Regions from separate parts of the Mycobacterium sp. IDUB_39 genome, predicted to be linked through region 1. Evidence: riboswitches for the same ligand, from Rfam matches in the RefSeq annotation. Region 1 holds a riboswitch; the other holds the start of a gene.
The links. A riboswitch is a leader RNA that binds a small molecule or an ion and turns the genes downstream of it on or off. The one in region 1 is predicted to bind glycine.
Positions count from the first base shown of each region.

Region 2: linked by a shared signal. The riboswitch ahead of gcvP (aminomethyl-transferring glycine dehydrogenase) and the one ahead of gcvP (aminomethyl-transferring glycine dehydrogenase) in region 1 are both predicted to bind glycine.

Region 1 covers NZ_JBVAXF010000001.1:512,304-528,316, forward strand. Annotated here, with positions in the region: gene gcvP (aminomethyl-transferring glycine dehydrogenase) at 1-1,843, opposite strand, end outside; glycine riboswitch at 2,103-2,193, opposite strand; gene lipA (lipoyl synthase) at 2,476-3,399, shown strand; gene ACZY0X_RS02415 (SDR family oxidoreductase) at 3,412-3,573, opposite strand; gene ACZY0X_RS02420 (long-chain-fatty-acid--CoA ligase) at 3,747-5,339, opposite strand; gene ACZY0X_RS02425 (amidohydrolase) at 5,370-6,977, opposite strand; gene ACZY0X_RS02430 (YciI family protein) at 7,118-7,570, shown strand; gene fadD8 (fatty-acid--CoA ligase FadD8) at 7,681-9,282, shown strand; gene ACZY0X_RS02440 (GNAT family N-acetyltransferase) at 9,279-10,118, opposite strand; gene ACZY0X_RS02445 (FadR/GntR family transcriptional regulator) at 10,162-10,830, opposite strand; gene ACZY0X_RS02450 (CynX/NimT family MFS transporter) at 10,938-12,149, shown strand; gene ACZY0X_RS02455 (RNA polymerase sigma factor) at 12,166-13,428, shown strand; gene ACZY0X_RS02460 (HAD family hydrolase) at 13,425-14,105, shown strand; gene ACZY0X_RS02465 (hypothetical protein) at 14,119-14,394, opposite strand; gene ACZY0X_RS02470 (1,4-dihydroxy-2-naphthoyl-CoA synthase) at 14,496-15,422, shown strand; gene ACZY0X_RS02475 (hypothetical protein) at 15,528-15,962, shown strand.
Region 2 covers NZ_JBVAXF010000003.1:112,936-128,948, forward strand. Annotated here, with positions in the region: gene ACZY0X_RS12465 (ABC transporter ATP-binding protein/permease) at 1-1,814, opposite strand, end outside; gene ACZY0X_RS12470 (ABC transporter ATP-binding protein/permease) at 1,859-3,769, opposite strand; gene ACZY0X_RS12475 (GNAT family N-acetyltransferase) at 3,860-4,699, shown strand; gene secA2 (accessory Sec system translocase SecA2) at 4,803-7,106, shown strand; gene ACZY0X_RS12485 (CDP-alcohol phosphatidyltransferase family protein) at 7,118-7,768, shown strand; gene ACZY0X_RS12490 (DUF881 domain-containing protein) at 7,772-8,686, shown strand; gene ACZY0X_RS12495 (small basic family protein) at 8,700-9,032, shown strand; gene ACZY0X_RS12500 (DUF881 domain-containing protein) at 9,035-9,856, shown strand; gene gcvH (glycine cleavage system protein GcvH) at 9,890-10,285, shown strand; gene garA (glycogen accumulation regulator GarA) at 10,415-10,894, shown strand; gene ftsR (transcriptional regulator FtsR) at 10,894-11,646, shown strand; gene ACZY0X_RS12520 (bifunctional nuclease family protein) at 11,695-12,189, shown strand; gene ACZY0X_RS12525 (MerR family transcriptional regulator) at 12,411-13,034, shown strand; glycine riboswitch at 13,078-13,176, shown strand; glycine riboswitch at 13,177-13,300, shown strand; gene gcvP (aminomethyl-transferring glycine dehydrogenase) at 13,340-16,013, shown strand, end outside.

The sequences.
Region 1 (16,013 bases):
TCAGCATGATCGCCGCGACGCGGCCCTCGCTAGCGGCAAGTTTGGCCTGCAGGTCGTCCGAGTCGATGTTGCCGTTGGCGGCGGTGGCCACCACGGCGACCCGCATTCCGGCCAGGACCGCCGAGGCGGCGTTGGTGCCATGCGCCGACTGCGGGATGAGGCACACGTCCCTGTCGAATTCACCACGGCTGTCGTGGTAGGCCTTGATCGCCAGCAGCCCGGCGAGTTCGCCTTGCGAACCGGCATTCGGCTGCAACGACACGTTGTCGTATCCGGTGATCTCGGAAAGCCAGGTCTGCAGGTCGGCGATCAGCTTCTGGTAGCCCAGCGTCTGATCCCGAGGTGCATGCGGGTGAACACCGGCGAAGCCCGGCCAGCTGATCGGCTCCATCTCGACGGCGGAGTTGAGTTTCATCGTGCACGAGCCCAGCGGGATCATCGTCCGATCCAGCGCGAGGTCCTTGTCCGACAGCTTCCTCAGGAAGCGCATCATGGCGGTTTCGGAGCGGTGTGCGTGAAACACGTTGTGCTGCAGGTAGGCCGTGGTGCGAAGCGCGGCGCTCGGCAGCTGCCACTCCGGGGCGAGCGGCTCGCGGCCACCGAACACGGCGTTGACCTTGGCCACGACCTGATCGGTGGTGCACTCGTCGCAGGCGATCGCGACGTGGTTCGCATCGACCAAACGCAGGTTGATACCGGCGAGTTCGGCACGTTCGACGATGTCACGTGCCTGGCCGGCCACGCGAACCAGGACGGTATCGAAGAACGCGTCGTGCACGATGTCATGTCCCGCAGCATGCAGGCTCGTCGCGATCGACCTAGCATGGTGGTGCACCCGTTCAGCAATGGCGCGCAACCCTTCTGGGCCGTGGTAGACCGCGTACATCGCCGCCACGTTGGCCAGCAGGGCCTGCGCGGTGCAGATGTTGCTGGTCGCCTTGTCACGTCGGATGTGCTGTTCGCGAGTCTGCAGAGTGAGCCGGTAGGCCGGGGCTCCGTCGGCGTCGATCGAGACACCCACCAGCCGTCCTGGCAGCATCCGCTCAAGACCGTCGCGCACCGCCATGTAACCCGCGTGCGGTCCACCGAAGAACAGCGGCACACCGAAGCGCTGCGCTGAGCCCACCGCGATATCGGCGCCCTGTTCGCCGGGCGGGACCAGCAGGGTCAGCGACAGCAGATCGGCGGCGACGGCCGTCAGCGCGCCACGCTGGTGAGCAGCGGTGATCAGCGGCTCGAGGTCTCGGACCACCCCGCTGGCACCAGGAGCCTGCAGCACGAGGCCGAACAGGTCCCCATCGGGTAGGCCGTCGCCGAGGTCGGCGACGTGGACATCGATGCCGACGGCGGCGGCTCGGCCACGGACCACGGCCAACGTCTGGGGCAGGCATTCGGCGTCGACGACGACCCGGGCCACGTTGGATTTGGCCTTGTTGGCGCGACGCATGAGCAGGATCGCCTCCACCACGGCGGTCGCCTCGTCGAGCAGCGATGCTCCCGCCAGCGGCAGTGCCGTCAAATCCTCGATGACCTGCTGAAACGTCAACAGTGCCTCGAGGCGGCCCTGCGAGATCTCCGGCTGGTACGGGGTGTAGGCGGTGTACCAGGCCGGCGATTCCAGCATGTTGCGTCGAAGAACTGCCGGGGTGATGGTGTCGTGATAGCCCAGCCCGATCATCTGCACGCGGGAGCGGTTCTGCTCGGCCAGTGCGCGCAGATCCTCCAGGACCTGCTGTTCTGATCGCGCCGCGGGGAGGTGCATGACCTCGCGGTTTCGGATCTGCTGAGGTACGGCGGCGTCGATCAGCTCATCGAGGGACGGGTAGCCCAGCGTGTCGAGCATGTAGTGCGTCGCCGACGCGGACGGACCGATGTGCCGGGAGGGGAAATCGCCTGATGAGGCGGTTATTTGCGCCGTGTGGCGAGAACTGGCTGACACGAGGTGGCTCCGGTTTCGACAGTGCCCGGACCGCACCGGACATCGCTAAAAGGACACCTCCCCGCTCTGTCCTGAAACCTGAGAGTCTGCGCGCGCCGTCTCGGCGGGCTCTACACCTTCGGTAAGTACCGGCCGTGAGACCGGTGCTGTTCTCCAGAGTTGCCTCTGCGCGGCGGTGCTGGGGCCTGAGAGATTCCTGGGGAGGAAATTGCTCCTACGGCGCCTCCCGAAGGAGGTTCTCCCGCTGCGCATCAACGGCGTATTCAGTTGTGGTGCGTGACGCTACACACCCCGCCATAGTTTGTCACTACCGAACTTCAGACACCGTCGACGCTGCGCCCAACCTTGCCAAGAACGTTGATCGTTTGGCATCCTGCATGGTGTCGTCGCCGTGACCGCACACGCGCGATCTTCCTAGGGCCCCTCTGGCAACCGTGTGATGCCCCGCCCAATTCAACTGTCTCGCTGAGACTTCCAATCCCGATGACGTGCGCCCATTCGACGTCCGCCACCACATCTTCCGCGCAAGGAGCACCATGTCGGTCAACAATGAAGGGCGTCGACTTCTGCGCCTGGAGGTCCGCAACGCCCAGACACCCGTCGAACGCAAGCCCCCGTGGATGAAGGTAACGGCACGCACCGGCCCGCAGTACCAAGAGCTGATGAGCCAGGTGAAGGAGCGCAAACTCAACACCGTGTGCCAAGAAGCGGGTTGCCCCAACATTTTCGAGTGCTGGGAGGACCGCGAAGCGACGTTCCTGATCGGCGGTGACCAGTGCACCCGGCGGTGTGACTTCTGCCAGATCGATACCGGCAAGCCGACGACGTTGGACCTCGACGAGCCCAGACGCGTTGCCGAGTCGGTGGCCACCATGGGCTTGCGCTACGCCACCGTCACCGGAGTTGCGCGCGACGACTTGCCCGACGGCGGCTCTTGGCTGTACGCCGAGACGGTCCGACAGATCAAGAGGCTCAACCCCGGAACCGGTGTCGAGTTGCTGATCCCCGACTTCAACGCCATCCCCGAACAGCTCGGAGAGGTCTTCGATTCACGTCCGGAGGTATTGGCACACAATGTCGAAACCGTGCCACGCATCTTCAGGCGGGTACGGCCTGCCTTCCGCTACCAGCGCAGCCTCGACGTCATCACCGCTGCCCGCGACTTCGGCCTGGTCACCAAGAGCAACCTGATCCTTGGCATGGGTGAGACCACCGAGGAGGTGATCCAAGCCTTGACTGACCTGCACGGGGCGGGATGCCAACTCATGACCATCACCCAGTATCTGCGCCCCTCGGTGCGCCACCATCCGGTGGAGCGGTGGGTCACACCCGACGAATTCGTGATGCTCGAGTCGGCCGCGCGCGAGATCGGCTTCCTCGGCGTGATGTCGGGCCCGCTGGTCAGATCGTCCTATCGCGCAGGTCGCCTCCACGCGCAAGCGGTAGCCGCGATGCAGTGACGTCGTCCGTGTTCAACGCGCCAAGTATCCGCCGTCCACAGCAAGGACTGCTCCGGTGGTGAAGGAGGCATCGTCCGAGGCCAGATAGACAACGGCACCGGAGATCTCGGATACATCGGCACGGCGCCCCATCGGGGTGCGCTCGAGGACGCTGCCCCGTGGGTCTGGAAGCACGGCTACTCATCCGCGGCCAGTGGCGCGAGGCAGAGTTCAATAAGACTCTGACCGGCACGCCGCAACAATCAAGAATTTTCAGCGTCACCCGGATGACGCTGATGAATAGCTGCCAGGCACTGACGGAGGTGCAGGGTCAGCGTCGGTCCGAATCCCCGTTATCTCAACGTGATTCAGATGGTGGCGCGGTCGCGGCCCTCCCAGTGCCGCTTGCGGAGGTCCTTCTTGAGGATCTTTCCGGTGGGGTTGCGCGGCAGCGCATCGACGATGTCGACGGTCTTCGGGCACTTGTAGGCGGCCAGTCGCTCGCGCGCCCAACCGATGATCTCCTGATCGGTCGCCTCACCCTCAAGTGCGACAATGGCTTTCACCGCCTCGCCCCACTTGTCGTCGGGCACACCGATCACCGCGACCTCGACGATGGCGGGATGCTCAGCCAGCACGCGCTCCACCTCGATGGAGTACACGTTCTCGCCACCGGTGATGATCATGTCCTTGAGCCGGTCCTCGACGAAGATGAAGCCGTCGGCATCGACCCGGCCGATGTCACCGGTGCGAAACCAGCCCTCGGATGTGATCGCCTCAGCGGTCGCCTCCGGCTTACCGTGGTAACCCTTCATCAACTGCGGTGTCCGGAACCATAATTCGCCTTGGGCACCATCGGCGACATCCTCGAGAGTGTCGGGGTCGACAACCCGAACCTCCGCGCCGGAGATGACCTTGCCCGCGCTGACCATCCGGTCCTCGTCCCCGGAGCGGTGGTCGTCGCCACCGAGAAGGCTGATCACGCCGGACACCTCGGTGAGCCCGTACACCTGGATGAACTCGGTGTCCGGCCACGCCTGCAGCGCGGAACGCAACAGCGGCAACGGCATCGGCGACGCGCCGTAGGCGTAGGTCTTCAACGCGCCGAAGAGCTTCACCGCGTCCTCACCCGACTCCAGCACCTTCGCCAGCACGGCGGGAACCAGGAACGTCCGGTTGGCGCCAGCCAGGATGCCGCCAGCCAGTGCGGCGCCGTCGACGTCACGCGTCATGTACGTCGGCGCGCCGTTGTGCAGGCCGAACTGCATGTAGGAGGTGCCGCCGACGTGGAACAGCGGCATCGCGACGAGGCTCTTGTCCTCGGGCCCCAGCGTCCAGCCCTCGAACGCGTTGATGGTGTGCGCGATGACGTTGGCCTGGGTCAGCGCAACACCCTTCGGCCGGCCTGTGGTGCCCGAGGAGTACATGATGATGGCGACGTCATCGGACTGCACGTCGGGTGAGCGATCGACCGGTGTTGCCGCCGCCAGCATCGCCTCGTACCCGTCGCCGTCCTCACCCTCCGGGCTCACCACCACGATCTCGGTCACCGCCGTGAGCTTGTCGCGAATCCTGTCGATGCCCTCCGCGAACTCCGACCCGACGATAAGCAGCTTGGCGCCGGAATCGTTGAGCACGTAGTCCATCTCGTCGGCCGCCAGCCGGAAGTTGATGATGGCAGTGGCCGCGCCGAGCGAGGCCGCGGCGATCGTCAGCTCGACGCAGGCGGGGTGGTTCTTGTCGAGGAATGCCACGACGTCGCCACGCGAGATGCCACGCTGCGCCAGCGCACCCGCGAGCCGCCGGATGCGGTCGTGGAACTGCGACCACGTCCACGTGCGACCCAGGTAGGTGATCGCGTCGTCATCGGGTTTGGTCTTGGCCCAGTGGGCCACGCGCTCATCGAGGAATCGGGGTTCTGGGAGCGCACGCGAGGAGCAGTTTGGGTCCACGTCCGACATGGCCGAGAGCGTGCCAGAACTACGTCGCGATCAGGCGGTTTTAGCAAAAACCTGTTTGCCCGCGAGGTAGGTCGCGACGACGTCGAGATCGGCGATGTCCTGCGCAGGCACCGCGCGCGGGTCGGCCGACAGCACCACCAGATCGGCGTACTTGCCGACCTCCAGGGAGCCGAGGACGTCATCGGCGAACAACTGCCACGCCGCGTCGATCGTCTGCGCACGGATGGCCTGCTCGACGGTGATGCGCTCTTGCGGGGCCAGCACCCGCCCGCTCGGCGCCAGCCGGGTGACGGCGACGCTGATATTGCGCAGCGGCTCCTCAGGTGTCACCGGCGGATCGTTGTGCAGTGAGATCCGCATGCCGGTGGCCACGGCCGAACCCGCCGGCATCCACGTCTCTCCGTGCTCGGGACCGAACAGCCCGTCGACGAGAACGTCGCCCCAGTAGTGAATGTGGTCGACGAAGATGCTGCACGTGACACCGAGGTCGTGCGCGCGCTGCAGCTGTGCGGGCGTGATGGCGCCGACGTGTTCGAGGCGCAGCCGATGGTCGTCACGCGGGTGCTTGGCGATGGCCTGCTCGTACACGTCGAGGATGGTGTCCACGCCACGGTCACCGTGCACGTGGCACGCCATCTGCCACCCGAGCGGGTAGTAGGCGGCGACGATCTCCTCCAACTGCTCGCGGGTGTAGTTGGCGTGCCCGCACGATCCGGGCGTCACCCCGATGGTGCGCACGGCGTCGGTGTCGAGGTAGGGGAACGTCAGGTCGATGTTGCCGATCCACGGCGACCCGTCGACCCAGATCTTGATGCCGATCTGCTTGACCATGTCGTCACCGTTGGCCAGTGCCTCGGTGGTCGTCATCTGCTCCGTCGACATCTCGTAGGTGCGCAGCCGCACCGTGACATCGCCCCGCAGCTTCGCCAGCATCGGCCGGAACATCGGATCGAAGGCCATCTCCGAACACGTCGTCAGCCCGGCGCGGTTGAGCCGCGCGCACTCGGCGAGCAGCATCGCCGGGTAGCCGTTCGGGTCGACCGCGTCACCGATGAGTGAGAACACCGCGCCGGTCTCGATCGCCGTGCCGTCGAGTTCACCGTCGGCATCGCGTCCGAACGACGCGCCCTTCGGGTCCGGGGTGTCGCGGTTCAGTCCGTTGCGCTGCGCGGCCGCGGAGTTGAAGTACGCCTTGTGCCCGGAGTTGTGCACGATCACGAGCGGGGTGTCGGGTGCCTGCCCGTTGAGCCACGCCAGCGTCGGCTCTGGCAGACCCTCCTGCAACAGCGGATCCCAGCCGTTGAGGTAGGCGCCGTCCGCCCCGCGGGCGGCGACCTCTCGCGCGATGGCGGCCACGACGTCATCAGCGCGCGCCATCGTGACGGGCCGGATGTCGACGATGCGGTCGGCGAGCACGATCGCCTCCATCAGCGGGTGCCCGTGCGCCTCGACGAACCCCGGCATCACGCACCGCTGGCCCAGGTCGACCACCTCGGTGTCGGGGCCAACCAGGTTCTCGACGTCCGCCCGCTCCCCCACCGCCACGATGCGGCCGTCGGTGACAGCGAGCGCCTGCGCGGTCGGTCGGGCGTCGTCGACGGTGAGCACGGTACCGAATAACACCAGGTCAGCGGGCATTGGGTGATCCTATCGGCGGCATTGGGAAAATCCTTGCGAAACAAAGTTCACCGCCGTGTCGATTTCGAGTGTTGCCGTTCGACGTAGTCACGAGGGCACGATGGAGATGCCCCTTCAACCGAGCAGAAGGAGACAGAAGAATGTCGCGCTACATGCTGATCATGCGGTCCACCCCCGAGGCCGAGGCCGCCTACGAGAACGTCGACTTCAACGAGATCATCGAGTCGATGGGCCGCTTCAACGAGGAACTCGTGAAGGCCGGTGTGCTGCTGGCCGGTGAGGGTCTGACCGGACCCGAGGAGGGTTTCGTCGTCGACTTCAACGCCGACCCGCCTGTCATCACCGACGGCCCCTACACCGAGGCGAAGGAGCTGTTCAACGGCTTCTGGATCCTTGACGTCTCCTCGAAGGAGGAGGCCAAGCAGTGGGCGCGCAAGGTGCCGCTGGGCCCCGGCGTGAAGCTCGAGGTGCGTCGGGTGTCGGAGACCGACGAGTTCCCGATGGACAACCCGTGGATCGAGAAGGAGATCCAGTGGAAGGCCGACCTGGCCGAGAAGATCGCCGTCCAGGCTCGCAAGGCTGCCGGTCGCTGAGTGATTTCGGCGCGCAAACCCGCGGTGAGCGCGGGTTTGCGCGCCCAAGTCGACGTCTGACGCGGGGCGGCCCTTGTAACTATTTCTGTAACACGTTCTAATCTGAAGCCATGACCGACGCGTTGCTGAGACATCCCCTGCACTCCGGACACCTCACGGTCGGCGCGCTCAAGCGCAACCGGGACAGGCCGGTCCTCTTCCTCGGCGACACCACGCTCACCGGCGGACAGCTCTCCGAGCGCATCAGCCAGTACATTCAGGCATTCGAGGCGCTCGGCGCGGGCACCGGAACCGCGACGGGTCTGCTATCGCTGAACCGCCCCGAGGTCATCATGATCATCGGTGCCGGCCAGACGCAGGGCTACCGCCGCACCGCACTACACCCTCTCGGTTCGCTCGACGACCACGCGTTCGTGCTCTCCGATGCGGGCGTCACGTCGCTCATCATCGACCCGACCCCGATGTTCACCGAGCGCGCGCTTGGCCTGCTGGAGAAGGTGCCCTCGCTCAAGCAGATCCTGACCATCGGCCCCGTGCCGCAGGCGCTGGCCGGTGTGGCCGTCGATCTGGCGGCCGAGGCGGCCACCTACGAGCCCCAGCCACTGCAGGCCGCGGACCTGCCGCTCGACCACATCGGCGGTATGACCTACACCGGCGGCACCACGGGCAGGCCCAAGGGCGTCATGGGTACGACGCAGTCGATCACCACGATGACCACCGCTCAGCTCGCCGAGTGGGAGTGGCCGGAGAACCCGCGGTTCCTGATGTGCACGCCGCTGTCGCACGCGGGCGCGGCGTTCTTCACGCCGGTCATCGTCAAGGGCGGCGAGATGATCGTGCTCTCCAAGTTCGACCCGGCAGAGGTGCTGCGGACGATCGAGGAGCAGAAGATCAGCGCCACGATGCTGGTGCCGTCGATGATCTACGCGCTGATGGACCACCCCGACAGCCACACCCGCGACCTGTCGTCACTGGAGACCGTCTACTACGGCGCATCCGCGATGAACCCGGTGCGCCTGGCGGAGGCGATCCGGCGGTTCGGGCCGATCTTCGCCCAGTACTACGGCCAGTCCGAGGCACCCATGGTCATCACCTACCTGGCCAAGGGCGATCACGACGAGAAGCGGCTCACCTCGTGCGGGCGCCCGACGCTCTTCGCGCGGACCGCACTGCTCGGCGAGGACGGCAACCCGGTACCCCAGGGCGAGGTCGGCGAGATCTGCGTCTCCGGGCCGCTGCTGTGCGGCGGGTACTGGAAGCTGCCCGAGGCCACCGCCGAGACGTTCCGCGACGGCTGGATGCACACCGGCGACCTCGCCCGCGAGGACGAGGACGGGTTCTGGTACATCGTCGACCGGACCAAGGACATGATCGTCACCGGCGGGTTCAACGTGTTCCCGCGGGAGGTGGAAGACGTTGTCGCCGAACACCCCTCGATCGCACAGGTCTGCGTGATCGGCACACCGGATGAGAAGTGGGGCGAGGCCGTCACTGCCGTTGTGGTGCTCCGCCCCGACGCGGCGACCGACGACGCGGCCGTCGCGATCATGACCTCCGAGATCCAGGCCGCCGTCAAGGACCGCAAGGGTTCGGTGCAGGCGCCCAAGCAGGTGATCGTCGTCGACTCCGTGCCGGTGACCGCGCTGGGCAAGCCCGACAAGAAGGCCGTCCGCGCGCAGTTCTGGGAGGGTTCCGGCCGCGCGGTGGGCTAGTGCGCTTCGGGCGCCTTGACCATCACGGCGCGGGTGTAGAGCAGCTGGAAACCCTTGTTCTGCACGTTCTTCTGCGACCGTGAGCCCGGGGCGGTGGTGACCACGGCGATATCGCACTCCGCCGCAGCGGCGTCGCGCAACCTCGCGGTCAACAGCGCTGACTGCGCACCACGGCGCCGAAACGCCGGAGCGGTGGCAGCACCGGTGAGCTGAGCGATGCCGTCGGTCAGACGCACGCTGCCGACTCCGGCGATCACCCCATCGCACAGCGCGACATAGTTTGTCGCGCCTGCCTTCTCGATGTCGCGCATGGCATTCGCGACGACATCTCGGGGGAAATCGTCGAGGTCGGGCACGCCCTCGCCGTCAGGATTGGCGAAGCCCTCGGTGAAAATGGCGACCCACGCGTCGAATTCATCGTCGGTGCGCTTCCGCACGTCGATGTCGAGTGGCGCCTCCGGCTCGATCAGCAGGGAACGCCCGAGTACGTTCTCGAACCCGATCAACCGGTAGCCGCGATCGGACAGCACCGCTGCGACCTCGGGGTCGGCGAGATTGGACAGCTCGACCTGGACGGGAACGCCACAATCGGACAGCGTCCGTTCGATCTGATCCAGCTCCGCGGAGTCGGGAACTCCGTTGAAGCCCACGCCGACGACCTTGTTCATCGGCGAGCCGTCATCGGCGAAACACGCGAAGCCGCCGGCCACGGGCAGCACCATCCCCTGGGCGCCCCGCCGGCCCGCGGCCTCGGTCGCGGCGACGATGAGCTTGGCCTCGGCTACTTCGATGCGCTGCGCGAGTGCCGTGCCGCAAAACAGGGATGTGTTGTTCACGCGCCGATTGTCCACGCTGGACACGCGGCGGGAAACTGATTATTCAGGCGCCGCAGAGCCCCGCGAGGATGCAGTCGAGCAGCTCCCCCGCCGTGTGGGCGGCCAGATCCACGTCGCCGCCCACGATGTGGTCGAGCAGCACGCCGTGGTCGACGATATGCACCGGCGTCTCCTGTGTGCTCGCAATGCTGGCCGTGATGACCTCTATCAGCCCGCGGTACAGCTCGGTCAGAATCGGGTTGTGCGAGCTGGCGACGACAGCCAGATGGAACTCCACGTCGGCGCGCGCGAACTCGTCGGTGCGCCCGTCGCGTACGCACTCGTCGCGGTAATCGAGCAGGGTCCGCAGTTGCGCGATGTCGGCGTCGGTGCGGTTGGCCGCGGCGAGTCTGGCGCCCTCGACCTCAAGGCCACGACGCACCTGGAGGACGTCGCGCAGTTCGGCGCCGCAGAGCCGGCGCAGCGCGCCCGACACCTCGCTCGTGGCCCTGACGTAGGTGCCGTCACCCTGTCGGACCTCGAGGATGCCCGCGTGCGCCAGGGCCCGGACCGCCTCACGCACGGTGTTGCGGCCCACCCCGAGGGACTCGACCAGCACGGCCTCGTTCGGGATGCGCCCGCCGACCGGCCACTCCCCGGCGGCGACCGTCTGCCGAATCTGCTCGATGACCTGGTCGACCAGGCCCGAACGGCGCGCAGTGCTCAATGCCACAGGGACATCCTTTCAACCAATCATGGGATGTATGCGATCCTAGCAGCGTGCACGGTGACAAGCAGGGCAAAGGGACAGACGGCGGTCACGACGACTACGCGACCGAGCTGACCCTCCAACTCGACGGTGCCTCGGAGATCGAGACCAGCCGGGTCCCCGCCATCGCCGGCGGCGTGCTGCTGGCCGTCGCCGTCGTCCTCACCGCACTGAACTTGCGACCCGCCGTCACGAGCGTCGCACCGCTGCTCGACGATATGCGCGCGGACTTGGGCGTCTCGGCGACGTGGGCGGGCCTGCTCACCACGCTGCCCGCGCTGTGCTTCGCCGCCGCAGGCCTCGCCGCCCCCTGGCTGTCGTCACGGATCGGCCTTGGCCGCACCATCTCGGCGGCGCTGGTGGCACTCTCCACGGGCCTGGCATTGCGCGTCGCCGACGGGCCGCACCTCATGATCGGCGCGACGCTCATCGCATGCGCGGGCATCGCCCTGGTCAACGTGCTGATCCCCGTCGTCATCAAGGGATCTTTTCCCGCCCGGGTCGGGCTGATGACGGGCATCTACACCGCCGCCCTACAGGGTGGTGGCGCGCTCGGGTCCGCGGTGACACCCGGTCTGGAGGAACCGGTCGGCGGTTGGCGCCCAGCCCTGGCGCTCTGGGCCGTCGTCGCAATCATCGCCCTGGTGGCGTGGATACCGGCCTCGCGACGCCACCGCGGCGCGTGGGTCCTCAGCACCCAGCCGTCAGGTGAGCGCCGGTCGCTACTGCGCAGCCGGCTGGCCTGGACCGTGACCCTGTTCTTCGGCTGCCAGTCCTTCATGGCCTACATCGTGATGGGTTGGCTGCCACAGGTTTTCATCGACAACGGGATCGACAAGTTGCAGGCGGGAATCCTGGTAGGCCTGTCATCGCTGATCGGGGTGCCGGTCGCGTTGGTGCTCACGCCGCTGGCCGCGCGCAGCTCCAGCCAGAGCGGATGGATCCTCGGACTCGGCGCACTCGGCATCTCCGGGGCCGTCGGCCTGATGATCGCACCGGCGGCACAACCGATCCTGTGGAGCATCCTGATCGGCATCGGTATGAGCGTCTTCTCGATGGCACTGGCGGTGATCGCGCTGCGCTCGCGAAACGCCGGGGACACCGTGCAACTGTCCGGAATGGCACAGGGATTCGGCTACCTGATCGCGGCCATCGGCCCCTTCCTGTTCGGCCTGCTTCATGACGTCTCACACGGGTGGACGCTGCCCTGGGCGATGTTCCTCTCGGTCTACGTCGTCCAGATGTGCGCAGGCGCCCTGGCGGGACGCAACCGGTACGTCTAACCGCCTGCGCGGCACAATGGTGGGCGTGAGCGCCGCCGACGTCCAGCAGACCGTGGACGCGGTGTGGCGCATGGAGGCGGCCAAGATCGTCGCAACGCTGACCCGCGCTGTCGGCGACGTCGGCCTCGCGGAGGACCTGGCTCAGGAAGCGCTCGTCGACGCGCTCGCGCAATGGCCCACATCCGGCGTGCCGCGCAATGCGGGTGCCTGGCTGACCACCGTCGCCAAGCGCAAGGCCGTCGACCAGTGGCGCAGGCAGGATCGCCTGGATACCAGGTACACCGCGCTGGCCCGCGACCTGCAAACGCAAAGCCACACGGAACTGGCATGGGATCCCGACCGCATCGACGATGACGTGCTGCGGCTGATCTTCATCTCGGCGCACCCGGCGCTGTCGCGAGAGAATCAGATCGCGCTGACGCTGCGCGTCGTCGGCGGTCTGACCACTGAGGAGATCGCGCAGGCATTCCTGGTGCCGAAGGCGACCATCGCCCAGCGCATCGTGCGGGCCAAGAAGACCCTGCGCGACGCGGGCGCCCCGTTCGAGGTGCCCGACCCATCGGAGTACCCGACACGATTGTCGGCTGTCCTGAGCGTCATCTACCTCATCTACAACGAGGGCTACTCGGCGTCCTTCGGCCAGCGCTGGATTCGCGACGAATTGTGCACCGAGGCACTGCGTCTGGGACGTGCACTCGCCGCCCTGGTACCCGAGCGCGCCGAGGCGCAGGGACTGGTCGCGCTGATGGAGTTCCAGTCCTCACGGTTCGCCGCCCGCACCGATGCCGGTGGCAGGCCGATCCTGCTCGAGGATCAGGACCGCACCAGGTGGGACCGCGCGCAGATCAACCGGGGCGTGGCGGCACTCGAGCGGGCCGCTACGGCGTTGCAGCGCAACGGCACCGGCTGGGGCCCCTACGCACTGCAGGCCGCACTGGCCGAGTGTCATGCCGTCGCACCGACCACGGCCGACACCGACTGGGCGCGCATCGTCACACTGTACGACGGCCTGCTGCAGATGTCGCCGTCCCCGGTGGTCGAACTGAACCGGGCGGTCGCCGTCGCGATGGACTCCGGCCCCCAGACCGCGCTGGCGATCGTCGACGGCATCACCGGACTCGACGGCAGCTACCTGCTGCCCAGCGTCCGGGGCGAACTACTGGCGCGCATCGGACGACGCGATGAGGCCGCCGCCCAGTTCGACGCGGCAGCGGCGCTCACCGACAACGAAGCGGAACGAGACATCTTGGCGGACAAGGCGAATAGGGCAAGGGCATGATCAGCGCGGTACTCTTCGACTTCTCTGGAACGCTCTTCCGACTTGAGGAGGACGACAGCTGGTTCGCCGGCATCAAGGTCGATGAGCAGGTCGTCGACGGTCATGTGCAGGCCGAGTTGATGCGGCGGCTGACCGCACCCACCGGACGCTCCGTCGACATGAACGATGAGCAGTACCGCAACTGGATGAACCGGGATCTGGAACCGCATCTGCACCGCGAGGCCTACCTGCATGTGCTTCGCGAGTCCGGGGTCGCCGATCACCAGGCCGAGGCGCTCTACGAACTTCTCATCGACCCGGCCAGCTGGACGGCCTACCCCGACACCGCCACGGTGCTCACCGGCTTGCACCGCAAGGGCATCCGGATCGCGGTGGTGTCCAATATCGCCTTCGATGTGCGGCCGGCGTTCGCGCGGCTCGGCGTGCTCGAGGTCGTCGACGAGTTCGTGCTGTCATTCGAAGGGGGTGCAGTCAAGCCGAATTCGGAGATCTTCCAGACGGCACTCACGGCGCTGGGGGCGCCAGCGCAGGACACGCTGATGGTCGGTGACAGTGAGGAGGCCGACGGTGGCGCCCGCGCGCTCGGCTGCCGGTTCGCACTCGTCGACCCCCTGCCCACCGATCAGCGACCCGACGGCCTCGTCAGGGCGCTGACCTCGGCGGGCATCGCACTCTAGCCCCGGCCTGCACTCAGAGGTGCGGGGCCTCCTTGATGGTGCTGTCCTGCTTGCCGGTCGTCTGACAGAACGCCTGAACCGACAACCGTGTGCCGGTGATCTCCAGCGATGCCGGGTCCGCACCCTTCTCGTCCTTCAGCATCTTGTTGATCGCCTCGTTCTGGGTCTTCTCGTCGGCACCCACGAAGTCCTTGCACTTGGTGTCTCCACCCTGGACCGACGGCGAGCATCCCACCAGCATCAGGCCGGCAATCACGCCCGAAACCAATACCCCTGCTGACCGCTTCATCCTGGTCCTCCTAGTTCGTGGCGCGACGTACGCGCCGTTGCGGCCAGTTAGTACCCCTAGGAGCTTCCTGTGAAACCCGGACGGCCCTTAAGGTCGTCTTCGTGAGCGACACCGCAGGCACCGACAATCCGTTCGACCCGTCACAGTGGCGACCCGTCGCAGGTTTCGACCTGACCGACCTGACTTACCACCGGCACGTCGCCGACGGCGTCCCGCAACCGACGGTCCGCATCGCGTTCGACCGCCCCGAGGTGCGCAACGCGTTTCGGCCGCACACCGTCGACGAGCTCTACCGGGTGCTCGACCACGCCCGCATGTCACCGGATGTCGGCGTGGTCCTGCTCACCGGCAACGGCCCGTCGCAGAAGGACGGCGGCTGGGCGTTCTGCTCGGGCGGCGACCAACGCATCCGCGGCCGCACCGGCTACCAGTACGCGTCGGGCGAGACCGCGGAGACCGTGGATCCCGCCCAGGCCGGCCGGTTGCACATCCTCGAGGTGCAGCGCCTCATCCGGTTCATGCCCAAGCCGGTCATCTGCCTGGTCAACGGGTGGGCCGCCGGCGGCGGGCACAGCCTGCACGCGGTGTGCGATCTGACGCTGGCCAGCCGCGAGCATGCCCGGTTCAAGCAGACCGACGCCGACGTCGGCAGTTTCGACGGCGGCTACGGCAGCGCCTACCTGGCCCGGCAGACCGGTCAGAAGTTCGCCCGCGAGATCTTCTTCCTGGGCCGCCCCTACACCGCCGAGCAGATGTTCGCGATGGGCGCGGTCAACGAGGTGGTCGATCACGCCGAGCTGGAGAACGTGGCGCTGCAATGGGCCCGCGAGATCAACGGCAAGTCGCCGCAGGCGATCCGGATGCTGAAGTTCGCGTTCAACCTTCTCGACGACGGCCTGGTGGGCCAGCAGATCTTCGCCGGGGAGGCGACCCGGTTGGCCTATATGACCGACGAGGCCGTCGAGGGCCGGGACGCGTTCCTAGAGAAGCGTGACCCCGACTGGTCGCAATCACCCCGCTACTTCTAGCGATTTCGGCGCGGTTTCGTTCGCGGAGCGACGGAAAACGCGCCGAAATCGCTCCAAGCTTGGAAGGGTCCGAGCATCGAAATCGAAACCACCGTCACCAAGTGGGTGATCGCCGTCCTCGGCGTGGCCATCATCGTCGCGGGCATCGCGCTGCCGTGGTTCCACGCCGCCGGGGTCAACGGCTCCGCCGACATGGCGGGGTGGGGCGCGTGGACGCGCTCGGGTGAGGTCGACGCGAGCCTGCGACCGCTGCCGCTGGCGCTGCTGGTCCTCATACCCGCGGCCGTCATGATCTGGGGAGCACTGCGGGAGTCGTTCGGCATCGCGGTCATCGGTTCGATGGCCACGTTCGCCGGCGGACTCATGCCGTTCATGCTGATGCCCGTCGCGGACCGGCGTGCACCCGGCCGTGATGCCGTGGGCATCGCGGTCGCGTCGGGGCCGCAGGTCGTCGTCGCGATCGCCCTGGTTGTCACGACGATCTGCTGGATTGGCTACGCGCGCTGCGTGTTACGTCCCGCACCGCGCGCCGAGTCATGACGGTGCGCCGCTGGCGGGCACCGCGAGCAGGTGGTCACGGCCCAACGGCCT
Region 2 (16,013 bases), on a different contig from region 1:
TGGCTGACGCTCACCACGATGGTGTTCGGCAGTTCGGTCCGGACCAGTTGGTAGAGGATGAACTCCAGGCCCTCGTCCAGCGCGGACGTGGACTCGTCGAGGAAGACTGCGTTGGGCTTGGCCAGCAGGATGCGCGCGAACGCGATTCGCTGCTGCTCGCCGGGGGAGAGCACCTTGGCCCAGTCCTGAACCTCGTCGAGTCGACCCACGAGGTGCGGCAGTGCGACACGCTCCAGCACGGCGCGAAGGTCCACGTCGGTGACGGTCCCCTCCTCGCACGGATACGACACGACGGCCCGCAGATCGCCAAGTGGTACGTAGGGGAGTTGAGACAGGAACATCGTCTCGTTGGGTCCACACGGGCGGGTCAGTGTGCCCGTCGTGAACGGCCAGAGTTCGGCGAGGCTGCGCAGCAGAGTGGTCTTGCCTGCGCCGGACTCGCCCTTGATCACCAGCGTGTCGCCGACTTCCAGGCGCATGCTCAGCGGTTTGACGAGCTGTCGCCCATCGGGTGTGCGCACCTCGATGTCGTCGAGTGCGACCGTGCCGTCGACACATGCCGCGGTCGTCACCTGGGGCAGCGCCCGCGCCTCCTCGTTCGCGACGACCAAGCCGTGCAGACGGATGATCGACGCCCGGTACCCCGCGAAGGAGTCGTAGGCATTACGGAAGAACGACAGCCCGTCCTGGATGCTGCCGAAAGCCGACGCGGACTGACTCATCGCGCCGAGTGTGATCTCACCGCTGAAGAACCGCGGGAACTGCAGCAGGTAGGGCAACGGCACGATGATCTGACTGAGCGACAGGTTCCAGCCGTAGAAGCCGATCATTCGGTTCACGTAGCGCTTGTAGTTCGAGACGACCGGTGTGAAGAGCCGCCGCAATCCGGTGCGCTCGGCGATCTCCCCGCGGTAGAACGCCACCGCCTCCGATGCGTCGCGCAACCGCACCAACGCGTACCGGAAGGCGGCGTTGAACTTCTCGTTGTTGAACGACAGCCAGATGATCGGCTTGCCGATCCAGAACGCGATGACAGTGGCGAAGACCACGTAGCCCAGCCCGATCCAGAACATCGCCCTGGGGAGTTCGAAGCCGAACAGCGTCAACGTGCCCGAGAGATTCCAGAGGATCGCCGTGAACGAGATCATCGAGGCGATCGCGTTCACCGCACCGAACAGCAGCGTGCTGGACGACGTGTTGTTCGGGGTGTTGGGCAGTGGCCCGACGCCCGCGGTGAAGATGTCGACGTCGGCCTGGATGCGCTGATCGGGGTTGTCGATCGTGTCGTCGATGAAGCGCGACCGGTAGTAGGCCTTGCCGTCGAGCCAATCCCCGGTGAGCCGATCAGTCAGCCAGACGCGCCACGCGAGCATGAAGCGCTGCATCATGAACAGGTCGAGCATGACCCTGGACACATAGATGGTGGCGAGGACCGCGAAGACGGTCATGGACAGCCAGAAACCGTCCTTGCCGGAGTTCTTGACTGCTTCGTTGCCGGTCCCGAGGCCCGCGGCGATGACCTGGAAACTGGTCATCATGTCGTTGCCGTAGTAGCTCAGGAGCACGGTGAGCCGGACGCCGATGATCACCGACAGCATCAGTGCCGCCAGCCACGCCCAGACCTTGACGCTCGCCGGGCCCTTGAAGTAGTCGCCGGTGATGCGCCAGAACTGCCTGCCCCACTCGGTGTATCGGATGATCAGGACCAGGATCGTCAAGGTGGCCACCACCGCGATCAACCAGGCCTTGGCGATCCACGCCAGCGACGTCCAGACCTCGGTGCCCCAATCCAACGTCGGGGTGAACATCTCCATCCCGGCAAGGTACCCCGACGGGACGCGACCGGCCGTTCCGAGGTTCAGATGGACCTGGTGAGTCGGTCGAGGCGCCACTGGCCATCGCCCAGCAGTCGCAGCTGTTGCTCGTGATGCTGCTCGACGGTGTCGCGATGACTCACGCTGACCAGAATTGTGTCGGGAAGCGCCGATCGGATCAGCTCGTAGAGCATCAGCTCCAGGCCCTCGTCCATCGCCGAGGTGGACTCGTCGAGGAATACGACCTTCGGCTCGTTGAGCAGGATGCGGGCGAAGGCCATGCGCTGCTGCTCACCCACCGACAACACCTTGGCCCAGTCCCTGACCTCCTTGACCCGGATGACCAGATGCGGAAGCGCCACAGTGACGAGGGCCCGCTGGATCTCGGCATCGGACACCGCACCCGTCGCACTCGGATACGACGCCGAGGCGCGCAGGTCGCCCAGCGGGATGTAGGGCAGCTGGGACAGGAACATCGTCTCGTCCGCGGCGACAGGGAAGTGCACATCGCCGGTGGCATACGGCCACAGGCCCGCCAGGCTCTCCAGCAGGACCGTCTTGCCACTACCCGACGCCCCCCTGATCACCAGGCTCTCTCCCGGATGCAGCCGCAGGTCCAGTGACCGGATCAGCGAATGCCCCTCGGGTGTGCGGACGTCGACATTGCGCAGCTGCAGAACCCCGTCCTCGTGGTTGTTCTGCACGCTCAGCCGCGGGAGCCTGCGGGAGCGCTCGATCGCGTCGGTCAACCCGTCGAGGCGGATGAGCGCGGCCCGGTAGCTCGCGAAGGAGTCGTAGGCGTTGCGGAAGAACGACAGCGAGTCGTGGATCGCCTGGAAGGCGGTCGCGGACTGCATGACGTCGCCGAAGGAGATCCGACCGTCGAAGAGTCGCTGCGCCTGAACGATGTAGGGCAGCGGGTTGATCACCTGGCTCACCGAGCCGTTCCACCCCAGGAACAGCACCATCCGACTGAGCCACTGCCGATAGTTCGCGACGATATCGGACAGGTTGTTGCGCAACCGATCTCGTTCCACCGTCTCACCGCGGTACAGGCCCACCGCGCTCGCGGACTCCTTCAGCCGGATCATGGCGTAGCGGAACGTGGCGTTGCGCATCTCGTTGAGGAAACTCAGCCGGATCAACGGCCGGCCGATCCAGAAGGCGATGACCGTGGCCGCCAGCACATAGCCGATGACGATCCAGAACAGCGCCTTGGGAATCGTCAGACTCAGCACCGTCAGCGGCCCGGACAGCTGCCACAGGATCACCCCGAACGAGGCGACGCTGAGCAGCGACTCGACCGCGCCGAAGAGCAGTAGGCCTCCCGAACCGTGCGCGGGCACGTTCGGTTCGCCGGTTCCGGCGGTGACGATGTCGATGTCCTGCTGGATGCGCTGGTCGGGATTGTCGATCGGCCGCGCCGCGAATTGACCGCGGAAGTACGCGTGCCCGTCCATCCACTCGTCGAGCACGCGCCTCGTCAACCAGACCCGCCAGCGCAGCACGAAACGCTGGGTCAGGTACAGGTCAATCAGGAAGCGGCAGACCGAAACCGTTGCCAGCACGGCGAATATGCCCATTGAGAACCAGAAGGCGTTGACGCCGCTGTCCTTGAGCGCCTCATCCGCCGATCCGCTGCCCTGGAATGCGACCTGCAGCGCCGAGAACAGGTCGTTCGCGTAATAGCTGAGCAGCACGTTGACGCGGACGGCGATGACGACCGACAGGAGCAGTGCCCCCGACACCAGCCACACAGGAAGGCTCGCGCGCCCGACGAAGTAACCGCCGGTGATGCGCCAGAACTGGCGGCCCCACTCGGTGAACCTGGCCACCAGCAGCAGAACGATCAGCACGCCGAGCGCGGACATCCCGAACGCCTTGGCCACCCACAGCGCCGAGTTGACGACCTCGTGACTCCAGTCGACGGACGACCTGAAACCCTCCGAGTCCATTCGACGAAACTCCTCCGAGGGACATTTCGACGGCACGCCCCCGCGGCGAAGTTACCGCAGGCCGGTGCCGGTTGCACTCAAGCTGGACCGGTGGACGTACGCCTGCATGACTCCGCCGCCGAGTTCGCCGCGATCGCCGAGAATCTCTACCGGCGCGACCCGATCGGTCACACCGTCGAACTCAGCGGCCTGGCCGCACCGGCGCTACCCGCCGACGCGGTGCTGCTGACGGCGTGGGTGGACGGCCGGCTCGCCGGTGCGGCAGTGCAGACCCCGCCGCATCCACTGATGTGCGGAGGGCTCAGCGCGCCGACCGTCGAGCCGGCCGTGACCCTGCTGGCACGAACACATCCAGAGTTGAGCGCTGTGCGAGGTCCCAACGCCACGGCCGAGGCGTTCGCCTCGGCCTGGCAGCGGCACACTGGCGCCGAACCGGAGGTGCGGACTGGGGAGAGGCTGCACCGGCTCGGCGATCTCGTGCCGCCGACCGCGGTGCCGGGGGAGGCCCGCCCACACGGCCCCGACGACGTCGAGCTGCTGGCCGACTGGACGGCCCGGTTCTTTGTGGAGGCGTTCGGGTCGGTCGCGGCGCCACCCGTGCATCGAGCCTTCCTCGACGGACTCCTGCAGGCAGGCGTGCAATTCGTGCTCTGGACCCAGTGCCGGCGCCCGGTCAGCATGGCGATGATCCGACCTCCCGTGGCGGGGGTGAGCCGGATCGGGCCGGTGTACACACACGAGGACGAACGCGGCCACGGCTACGGGTCGGCCGTGACGGCGGCGGCATCGCGAACCGCCACGGCGATGGGTGCCGATGAGGTGGTGCTTTTCACCGACATCGCGAACCCGGTGTCCAACGCGATATATCGGCGAATCGGGTTCCGGCCCGTTTCCGATTGGCTGGTGATCGAGTTCGCGACCACGGTGTGATCGGCCCGCGCCGGGGCCGCGTACCTTGTGACACGTGGCCAAGACTGCCCCCAATACCTCTTCCGACCCGACACCCAAGACCAAGGTTCGGTCGTCCAAACGGCTGAGCAATAGGTTCTGGAAGCTGCTGGGTGCAAGCACCGACAAGGACCAGGCCAGCTCGATGGGGCAGGTGACGGCCTCCTCGGCATTCGACGACAAGGCCGCAGGCCTTGACGACGAACAGCTGCGCAAGGCCGCGAAGCTCCTCGAACTGGGCGACCTCGCCGAGGCGGCGGACATCCCGCAGTTCCTGGCCATCGCCCGCGAGGCGTCCGAACGTGCCACGACACTCAAGCCGTTCGACGTCCAGCTGCTCGGCGCGCTGCGCATGATGGCCGGCGACGTCGTCGAGATGGCCACCGGTGAGGGCAAGACCCTGGCCGGCGCCATCGCCGCGGCTGGCTACGCCATCGCCGGCCGCAGCGTGCACGTCATCTCGGTCAACGACTATCTCGCCCGTCGCGACGCGGAGTGGATGGGCCCGCTGCTGGAGGCCATGGGTCTGACGGTCGGCTGGATCACCGCCGACTCGACAGCCGACGAACGCCGCGCCGCCTACGCCTGCAACGTCACCTACGCCTCGGTCAACGAGATCGGGTTCGACGTGCTGCGCGATCAGCTGGTGACCGACGTCGCCGACCTGGTGTCCCCGGATCCCGACGTCGCACTGATCGATGAGGCCGACTCGGTGCTGGTCGACGAGGCGCTGGTGCCGCTCGTGCTGGCCGGCACCACACACCGCGAGACGCCGCGACTGGAGATCATCCGTCTGGTCCGTGACCTGGTGGAGTCCAACGACGCCGAGAAGTACTACGACACCGATGCCGACCGGCGCAATGTGCACCTGACCGACGCAGGCGCCCGCAGGCTCGAGGCCGCGCTCGGTGGTATCGACATCTACTCCGAGGAACACGTCAGCACGACGTTGACCGAGGCGAACGTGGCGCTGCACGCGAACGTGCTGCTGCAGCGCGATGTCCACTACATCGTCCGCGATGGCGCGGTGCAGCTGATCAACGCCTCGCGCGGCCGGATCGCGTCGCTGCAGCGCTGGCCGGACGGCCTGCAGGCAGCGGTCGAGGCCAAGGAGGGCATCGAGACCACCGAGACCGGCGAGGTCCTCGACACCATCACCGTGCAGGCGCTGATCAACCGCTACCCGACGGTGTGCGGTATGACCGGTACCGCACTGGCAGCGGGCGAGCAGCTGCGCCAGTTCTACAAGCTCGGCGTCTCGCCGATCCCGCCCAACACCCCGAACATCCGCGTCGACGAACTCGACCGGGTGTACATCACCGCGGCCGCCAAGAACGACGCCGTAGTCGAGCACATCACCGAGGTGCATGCGACGGGTCAGCCGGTGCTGGTCGGTACCCGTGACGTCGCCGAGTCCGAGGACCTGCACGAGCGTCTGGTCAAGGCGGGCATTCCCGCGGTCGTGCTCAACGCCAAGAACGACGCCGAGGAAGCCGCGGTGATCGCCGAGGCCGGCAAGCTCGGAGTGGTCACGGTGTCCACCCAGATGGCCGGCCGCGGAACCGATATCCGCCTCGGCGGCTCCGACGAGTCCGATCACGATGCCGTCGCCGATCTCGGCGGGTTGCACGTCATCGGTACGGGCCGCCACCACACCGAGCGCCTGGACAACCAGCTCCGGGGCCGCGCGGGACGCCAGGGCGACCCGGGCTCGTCTGTGTTCTTCTCCAGCTGGGAGGACGACGTCGTCGTCGCTCATCTGGAACCACAGAAGCTGCCGATGCAGACCGATGAAGACGGCCGAATCCTGAACGACAAGGCCGCCCAACTCCTCGAGCACGCGCAGCGCGTCGCGGAGGGCAAGCTGCTCGACGTGCACGCCAACACGTGGCGCTACAACCAATTGGTCGCCCAGCAGCGCGCCATCATCTCCGAGCGCCGAGAGAACCTGCTGCGCACGGCGACGGCTCGCGAGGAACTCGCGGAGCGCTCACCGAAGCGATACGAGCAACTTGTCGAGGAGATAGGCGAGGAGCGTCTGGAGACGACCTGCCGCCAGATCATGCTGTACCACCTCGACCGCGGCTGGGCCGACCATCAGGCCTACCTGTCCGACATCCGCGAGAGCATCCACCTGCGGGCCCTTGGCCGACAGAACCCGCTCGACGAGTTCCACCGGATGGCCGTCGACGCGTTCGGCTCGCTGGCCGCGGACGCCATCGAGGCCGCGCAGCAGACCTTCGAGACGGCAAACGTCACCGAGGACGAACTCGGCCTTGATCTGTCGAAGCTTGCCCGACCGACATCGACGTGGACGTACATGATTCACGACAACCCGCTCGCCGACGACACCATGTCGGCGCTGAGCCTGCCTGGGGTGTTCCGCTAGGTTAGGCCCTCATGGAGGCGCCCCACGGCAGTAGCGAGGCGACCGGGGCCAGCGGCGACGCGGTCCGGCCAGACGCCGCCACCGACCGTGTGCTGACCATCCCCAACGCGCTCAGCGTGCTGCGGCTGATCCTGGTCCCCGTCTTCCTCTATCTGCTGCTGGTCGCCGACGCCAACGCGCTGGCGGTCGCGGTGCTGATGTTCAGCGGCTTCTCCGACTGGGCCGACGGCAAGATCGCGCGGCTGGTGCCCAACCAGTCCTCACGCCTCGGCGCGCTGTTGGACCCGGCCGTCGACCGGACCTACATGGTGGCTGTCCCGTTGGCTTTCGCCATCGACGGCATCGTGCCGTGGTGGTTCGTGCTGGTGCTGATCGGGCGCGACGTCGTGCTGGCCGCCACCCTGCCTGTGTTGCGGAGCCGCGGTCTGACCGCGCTGCCGGTGACCTACATCGGCAAGGCCGCGACGTTCGCGCTGATGTCGGGATTCCCTCTGATCCTGCTTGGTCAGTGGGACGCGGTGTGGAGCCGGGTCATCCTGGCCTGCGGGTGGGCGTTCGTGATCTGGGGCGCGGTGATGTACCTGTGGTCGGCCGTGCTGTATCTGCTCCAGGTCGGGATGGTGCTGCGCACCCTGCCGCGGGTGCCCGCAGGGAAAGCCTGACCGGTGTCCGCAGACGACCGCGCACTCGGCGGCTACAGCCGCGAGGCAGGCCGCAATGCTCATGACGCCGACGCGCCCAAGCTGATCCCGGTTCCCTCGCTGTTGAGGTCGCTGCTGACCGATCACCTCGATCCGGGGTACGCGGCCGCCGCCGAACGGCGTGCGGCCCGTGGCGAGACCGGCCGCAGGCGGTTCGACTGGGGTTGGCAGCTGGCGGCGGGCCTTGCCGTGACCATCGTGTTCGCCACGGCGGCCGCGCAGGCGCAGTCCGTGGCTCCCGCGACCCGCGAGACACAGCACGTCCTCGTCGACAGTGTCCGGGCCGCAGAGACCACGACGGGCGCGGCCACTGAGCGCCGCGACAAACTCTCGACAGAGGTCGAGATGGAGCGGCGCAGCCGTCTCGAGGGTGACGAGGAGGGCCGCGGCCTACTCGAGCAGCTCGACACCGCGGATTTCGCCGCTGCGGCCACCGAGGTGCACGGGCCGGGGCTGCGCGTGACAGCCACCGAGCCCGGCGCCGCCCGCGACCTGTCCGATGTCTCCAAACAACGGATCCAGGGCAGTCCGCAGGTGGTGCTCGACCGCGACCTGCAGTTGGTGGTGAACTCGTTGTGGGTCAGCGGCGCCGAGGCCATCGCCGTGGGGGGTGTGCGGATCGGTCCCAACGTGACGATCCGGCAGGCGGGAGGGGGGATCCTGGTGGACAACCAGCCGATCGGCAGCCCGTACGCCGTCGTGGCCATAGGACCGCCGCGCGCCATGGCAGATGTGTTCGACCGCAGCCCCGGACTGCACCGGTTGCGGCTGCTGGAAGCCTCCTACGGCGTGGGGGTCGAGGTCAGCGCCGCCGACGACCTCGCCGTCGCAGCCGGATCGGTGCGCGACCTGACATTCGCTAAGCCGCTTGGCCCCTGATGATCGGAAGTACATGATCGGAATCGTTGCGCTCGTCGCCGGAATCGTGCTCGGGTTGGTGTTTCACCCCGATGTTCCCGATTTCATCCAGCCCTATCTGCCGATCGCGGTCGTCGCCGCGCTCGACGCGGTGTTCGGCGGCCTGCGGGCGTACCTCGAGCGAATCTTCGACTCGAAGGTTTTCGTCGTGTCCTTCGTGTTCAACGTCCTCGTCGCCTCGATCATCGTCTACGTCGGTGATCAGCTCGGGGTGGGCACACAACTGTCGACCGCGATCATCGTCGTCCTGGGCATCCGCATCTTCGGTAACGCCGCCGCGCTGCGGCGCAGGCTGTTCGGAGCGTGACGATGAACGAGCATGACCCGGAAAAGCATCACGGCAGACACGAGCTTCCGCCGGACGAGCCGATCCGGTCCATCGGTGAACTGCAGCCCAGCGGGGTGGCCGGAATTCTGCGCCGCGGCCGGGCACAGCTCGGATTCGGCACGCTGGCCATCCTGCTGTGTCTGCTACTGGGTGTCGCGATCGTCACGCAGGTCCGCCAGACCGAGTCAGGGGACTCCCTGGACACCGCCCGACCGGCCGACCTGCTGGTGCTGCTCGACTCGCTTCAGCAACGCGAGGCCGCGCTCAACACAGAGGTCACCGACCTGCAGCGCACGCTCGCCGCGCTGCAGGCCTCCGGCAGCAACGATCAGGCCGCCATCGAGAATGCTCGAGCCCGCCTGGCCGCGCTGTCCATCCTGATCGGCACGGTAGCCGCGACGGGGCCCGGTGTGACTCTGACCATCGGCGACACCGCCCCCGGCGTGTCACCCGAGACGATGCTCGACGTGATCAACGAATTGCGTGCCGCGGGTGCTGAGGCGATGGAGATCCGCGATGCGAGCAGTGCATCCGGGGGCCCCGCGATCCGTGTCGGAGTGGATACTTGGGTGGTGGGCACCGCGGGCAGCCTGATCATCGACGGCGTCACCATGAGCCCGCCGTATTCGATTCTGGCGATTGGTGATCCGGCGACTCTTGCTGCGGCGATGAACATTCCCGGCGGGGCGATGGACAGTGTCGAACGCGTCGGCGGCACAATGACCGTGCAACAGGCCGACACGGTGAACGTGACCGCCTTGCGGCAACCGAAACCTCGCCAATACGCTCAGCCGGGCAAGTGACAGCCGTAGCCCCACGCAGAACCTAGGAGCGCCGTGAGCGAGACCCCGTCAGACCTGTTCTACACACCCGAGCACGAGTGGGTGCGGCGCACCGGCGACGACACCGTGCGGGTCGGTATCACCGACTACGCACAAGCGGCGCTGGGCGATGTGGTGTTCGTCGATCTCCCGTCGGCTGACGCCGACGTCACCGCGGGCGCCGAGTTTGGCAACGTGGAGTCCACGAAGTCCCAATCCGAGCTGTACTCGCCGCTGACCGCGAAAGTGATTGCGGTGAACGAAGATCTGGCCGACTCGCCCGAACTGGTCAACTCCGACCCGTACGGCGCCGGTTGGCTGATGGACCTGCAGGTCGACGCCGCCGCGCTTGCGGAGGGTCTGGCCGGGCTGCTCGACGCGGACGGGTATCGTGCCACTCTCGACGAATGAACGATTCCGGCGGTGGTGGACACATCGGACAACCCCGCGCGGTACGGTCGTGGTGACCCCACAACGGTCGGCCGCGCAGCGCCGAGCTTTGTGCCAGACATCGCCACAGCAGCCAGTTAGGAGCAGCGGGTGACGGAAAACGACACCAGTTCGGGAGCCGACCAGTCCTCGGATGAAGTCACGGTCGAGACCACATCGGTCTTCCGTGCGGACTTCCTCAACGAGTTGGACGCGCCGGCCTCGGCGGGCTCCGAGAGCTCCGTTTCGGGGGTCGAGGGACTTCCGACCGGTTCGGCATTGCTGGTCGTCAAGCGTGGACCCAACGCTGGTTCTCGGTTCCTGCTCGATCAGGCCACCACATCGGCCGGACGGCATCCCGACAGCGACATCTTCCTCGACGACGTCACCGTTAGCCGGCGGCACGCTGAGTTCCGCCTGGAGACCGGCGAGTTCCAGGTCGTCGACGTCGGCAGCCTCAACGGCACGTACGTCAACCGCGAGCCGGTGGACTCCGCGGTGCTCGCCAACGGCGACGAGGTTCAGATCGGGAAGTTCCGTCTCGTGTTCCTGACGGGCCCGAAGACCGACGACGGCAGCCCGGGCAGCTAGTGACCGCCCCCGACACCCCTGCGCTCGCCGGGATGTCGATCGGGGCGGTCCTCGACCTGCTGCGACCCGACTTCCCGGATGTGACCATCTCCAAGATCCGGTTCTTGGAGGCCGAAGGGCTGGTCACGCCGGAACGCACACCTTCGGGGTATCGGCGCTTCACCGCTTATGACTGTGCGCGGCTGCGGTTCATCCTGACCGCGCAGCGCGACCACTATCTGCCGTTGAAGGTCATCAAGGCTGCGCTCGACGATCAACCCGATGGCGAGATCCCGGCCATCGGTTCGGCCTACGCGGCGCCGCGCCTGGTGCCGGTGTCCGACGATCCGGTTGATCCCGATGCGTCCGACGCTGCCGCAGGTAGATCGGTAGCGCGGCAGCAGGTCCGGTTGAGCCGCGAGGATGTGCTGGCCAAGTCGGGAGTCGACGACGAGCTGCTCTCAACCCTGGTCAGGGCGGGCGTGGTCAAGCCGGGGGTGGCCGGGTTCTTCGACGAGTACACGGTCATCACCCTGCAGTGCGCACGGGCGTTGGCCGACTACGGCATCGAACCGCGCCACCTGCGCGCGTTCAGGTCTGCCGCGGACCGCCAGTCCGACCTGATCGCCCAGATCGCGGGACCCGTGGACAAGACCCGAAAGGCCGGCGCACGCGATCGGGCGGACGACCTGGCCCGTGAGGTGGCGGCGCTGGCGATCACATTGCACACGTCGTTGATCAAGTCCGCGGTGCGCGACGTTCTGGATCGCTGAGGACTAGACTCGGCTCGACGGATTTGACGGTGCGGAGGGCGTACACAGATGGGTGAGGTTCGTGTGGTCGGCATACGCATCGAGCAGCCGCAGAACCAGCCGGTCTTGCTGCTGCGCGAGTCCAATGGCGATCGTTATCTGCCCATCTGGATAGGGCAGACGGAGGCCACTGCGATCGCGCTGGAGCAGCAGGGCGTTGAGCCGGCTCGCCCGCTGACCCACGACTTGATCCGAGATCTGATTGCCGCCCTTGGCCATTCACTCAAGGAAGTCCGGATCGTCGCGTTGCAGGAGGGCACCTTCTACGCCGACCTGATCTTCGACCGGGACATCACGGTGTCGGCCAGGCCGTCGGACTCGGTGGCAATCGCCCTGCGCGTCGGCGTGCCGATCTATGTCGAGGAGGCAGTGCTCGCCGAGGCGGGTCTGTTGATCCCGGACGAGGGCGACGAGGAGGGCACCGGCGCGGTGCGCGAGGACGAGGTCGAGAAGTTCAAGGAGTTCCTCGACAGCGTGTCGCCCGATGACTTCAAGGCGACTTGAGCGCAGGTAGCCGGTTGGTCACGGATCCATCTCACGAATGTCGACACGCCGCGAGGTTTGCGGTAACCGCGATTTGGACAGCCATAATTTGATCTAACTTCAGGCGGTCATGGGCCTTGCCGGGAGCGTATGCTCGACAAGTTCGAGCTTGGAGCAAACGCGCTGACCGTGGTCTCGACTGTGACGCACGAAGCGAGTTCGATTCGGCGAGAGGATGGACAGTGGGCGACACGCCACGTCAGGAGCAGTTAGATCTGTCGTCGGGGGGTACGTCCGTCCAGCCTGGGCCGACCGTAGCCGCCGAGCCAGTTCAGGGTCGACTGTTCCCCGATGACTCGGTACCCGACGAACTCGTCGGTTACCGCGGTCCGAGCGCCTGCCAGATCGCGGGGATCACGTACCGCCAGCTCGACTACTGGGCGCGTACCTCACTGGTCGTGCCGTCGATCCGCAGCGCGGCAGGCTCGGGCAGCCAGCGGCTGTACTCGTTCAAGGACATCCTGGTCCTCAAGATCGTCAAAAGACTGCTGGACACCGGCATCTCACTGCACAACATCCGGGTGGCCGTCGATCACCTGCGCCAGCGCGGTGTGCAGGATCTGGCCAACATCACCCTGTTCTCCGACGGCACCACCGTCTATGAGTGCACGTCCGCCGAAGAGGTCGTCGACCTCCTCCAGGGCGGCCAGGGTGTGTTCGGTATCGCGGTGTCGGGCGCCATGCGCGAGCTGACCGGTGCGATCGCCGATTTCCCAGGTGAGCGCGCTGACGGCGGCGAGTCGATCGCCGCACCCGAGGACGAGCTGGCATCGCGTCGCAAGAGTCGCGACCGCAAGATCGGCTGACGTCTCACCAACCCTGCAGCTGCCGGTAGAATCAGCAGCGCATCGCCCTCGCGCGGGAGAGCTTCGTGACGGCCAGTCACGGACGCCGAAGGAGCAACACCTCTCCGTCAACCTCTCAGGCACCCAGGACCGCGCCGGGCCCCGATGCCTCTGGAAAGTGGCAGGTCATCCTGCCCGCCCATGGGGAAAGGCCATCTCCGCGCATCGCCCCGGGGGTAGCCGAATCTCTCAGGCGCCCGGTACGGGTCGACGACAGAGGGGGAGGACCGCAACGAGTCGAGCGTTTTCGAACCCGAGAGGTCCACGTGTCCGGTAGTCATCCCCATTTCTCGGCCGATCATCACCAGCCCCGCTTCGCCGACCGTCATATCGGACCGGATTCGGATGCCGTGGCGACGATGCTCCAGGTCATCGGCGTCGATTCGCTTGCCAGCCTCGCCGAGAAGGCCCTGCCCGCGGGAATTCTCGACGCGCTGACCGCCGACGGTCTGGCACCCGGTCTCGATCAGCTGCCACCGCCGGCCACCGAGGAGCACGCCCTGGCCGATCTGCGCGCCATGGCCGACGCCAACACCGTCGCGGTGTCGATGATCGGACAGGGTTACTTCGACACCCTCACGCCGCCGGTGCTGCGCCGCAACATCCTCGAGAACCCGGCCTGGTACACCGCATACACCCCGTACCAGCCGGAGATCAGCCAAGGCCGACTGGAGGCGCTGCTCAACTTCCAGACCATGGTCGAGGATCTGACCGGGCTCGAAGTGGCGAACGCGTCGATGCTCGACGAGGGCACCGCCGCCGCCGAGGCCATGACATTGATGCACCGCGCGGTGAAGGGTTCCGCCAACCGTCTCGCCGTCGATGCGGACATCTACCGCCAGACCGCCGCAATCCTGGCGACTCGTGCCGAGCCGCTCGGCATTGAGATCGTCACCGCCGACCTGCGCAACGGGCTGCCCGAGGGCGACTTCTTCGGTGTCATCGTCTCGCTTCCCGGTGCGAGCGGCACCGTCAACGACTGGAGCGATCTGATCGCGTCCGCTCACGACCGCGGCGCGCTGGTGGCCGTGGGCGCCGACCTGCTCGCGCTGACGCTGGTCACGCCGCCGGGGGACATCGGCGCGGACGTGGCCTTCGGTACCACTCAACGCTTCGGTGTGCCAATGGGTTTCGGTGGACCCCACGCCGGTTATCTCGCCGTGCACACCAAGCACGCCCGCCAGCTGCCCGGCCGCCTGGTCGGCGTGTCGGTCGACGCCGACGGATCCCCGGCGTACCGCCTCGCGCTGCAGACCCGCGAGCAGCACATTCGTCGCGACAAGGCGACCAGCAATATCTGTACCGCGCAGGTGCTTCTCGCGGTGACTGCGGCGATGTACGCCAGTTACCACGGCGCCGACGGCCTCACCTCGATCGCGCACAAGGTGCACGGTCATGCGCTCGCGGTGGCCGCGGGCCTGCTGTCCGCCGGGGTGACGGTGGTGCACGACACATTCTTCGACACCGTGCTGGCCCACGTGCCCGGGCGGGCCGAGGAGATTCGTGCACAGGCCAAGGACCGTGGCATCAACGTGTGGCTGGTGGACGCCGACCACATCTCGGTGTCGTGTGACGAGGCGACGTCCGCCGAGCATGTCGAGCAGGTTCTCGAGGCGTTCGGCGGCACCCGCGGCGGGCACCACTGGGCGGGTCCCGAGATCCACACCCGCACATCGACCTTCCTGCAGCACCCGGCGTTCTCGCGGTACCGCACCGAGACCGAGATGATGCGCTACCTGCGTGCGCTGTCGGATAAGGACATCGCGCTGGACCGCAGCATGATCCCGCTGGGCTCGTGCACGATGAAGCTCAATGCGGCCGCCGAGATGGAGCCGATCACCTGGCCGGAGTTCGCCCGCCAGCATCCGTTCGCACCCGCGTCCGACACACCGGGCCTGCGCACGCTGATCGCGGACCTGGAGACCTGGCTGACCCAGCTCACCGGGTACGACGCGGTCTCACTGCAACCCAACGCCGGGTCGCAGGGGGAGTACGCGGGACTTCTGGCGATTCGCGCCTATCACCAGAGCCGCGGCGATGACCGTCGCGACATCTGCCTGATCCCGTCCAGCGCGCACGGCACCAATGCGGCGTCGGCGGCTCTGGCGGGAATGCGTGTCGTGGTCATCGCGTGCCGCGACAATGGTGACGTCGACCTCGACGATCTGCGGGTCAAGATCGCCGAGCACGCCGATACGGTTGCGGCACTGATGATCACCTACCCGTCGACGCACGGTGTGTACGAGCACGATGTCGCCGAGATCTGCGCCGCGGTGCACGACGTCGGCGGCCAGGTGTACGTCGACGGCGCCAATCTCAACGCGCTGGTGGGCCTGGCACGGCCCGGTAAGTTCGGCGGCGATGTCAGCCACCTGAACCTGCACAAGACGTTCTGCATCCCGCACGGTGGCGGCGGTCCCGGCGTCGGGCCCGTCGCGGTCCGCTCGCACCTGATCCCGTACCTGCCGGGCCATCCGCTCGCCGACGAGCTCACCGACACCTACACAGTGTCGGCCGCCCCGTACGGGTCAGCATCGATCCTGCCGATCACCTGGGCCTACATCAGGATGATGGGTGCACCGGGGCTGCGTGCGGCGACGCTGACCGCGATTGCATCGGCGAACTACGTCGCCCGACGCCTCGACGAGTACTACCCCGTGCTCTACACCGGCGAGAACGGCATGGTCGCCCACGAGTGCATCCTGGACCTGCGCCAGATCACCAAGAGCACCGGCGTCACCGTCGATGATGTGGCCAAGCGGCTGGCGGACTACGGTTTTCACGCTCCGACCATGAGCTTCCCGGTGGCGGGCACATTGATGGTGGAACCGACCGAGAGCGAGAGCCTCGCCGAGGTGAACGCCTTCTGCGACGCGATGATCGCCATCCGGGCCGAGATCGATCAGGTCGGATCGGGTGCGTGGCCGGTCGAGGACAATC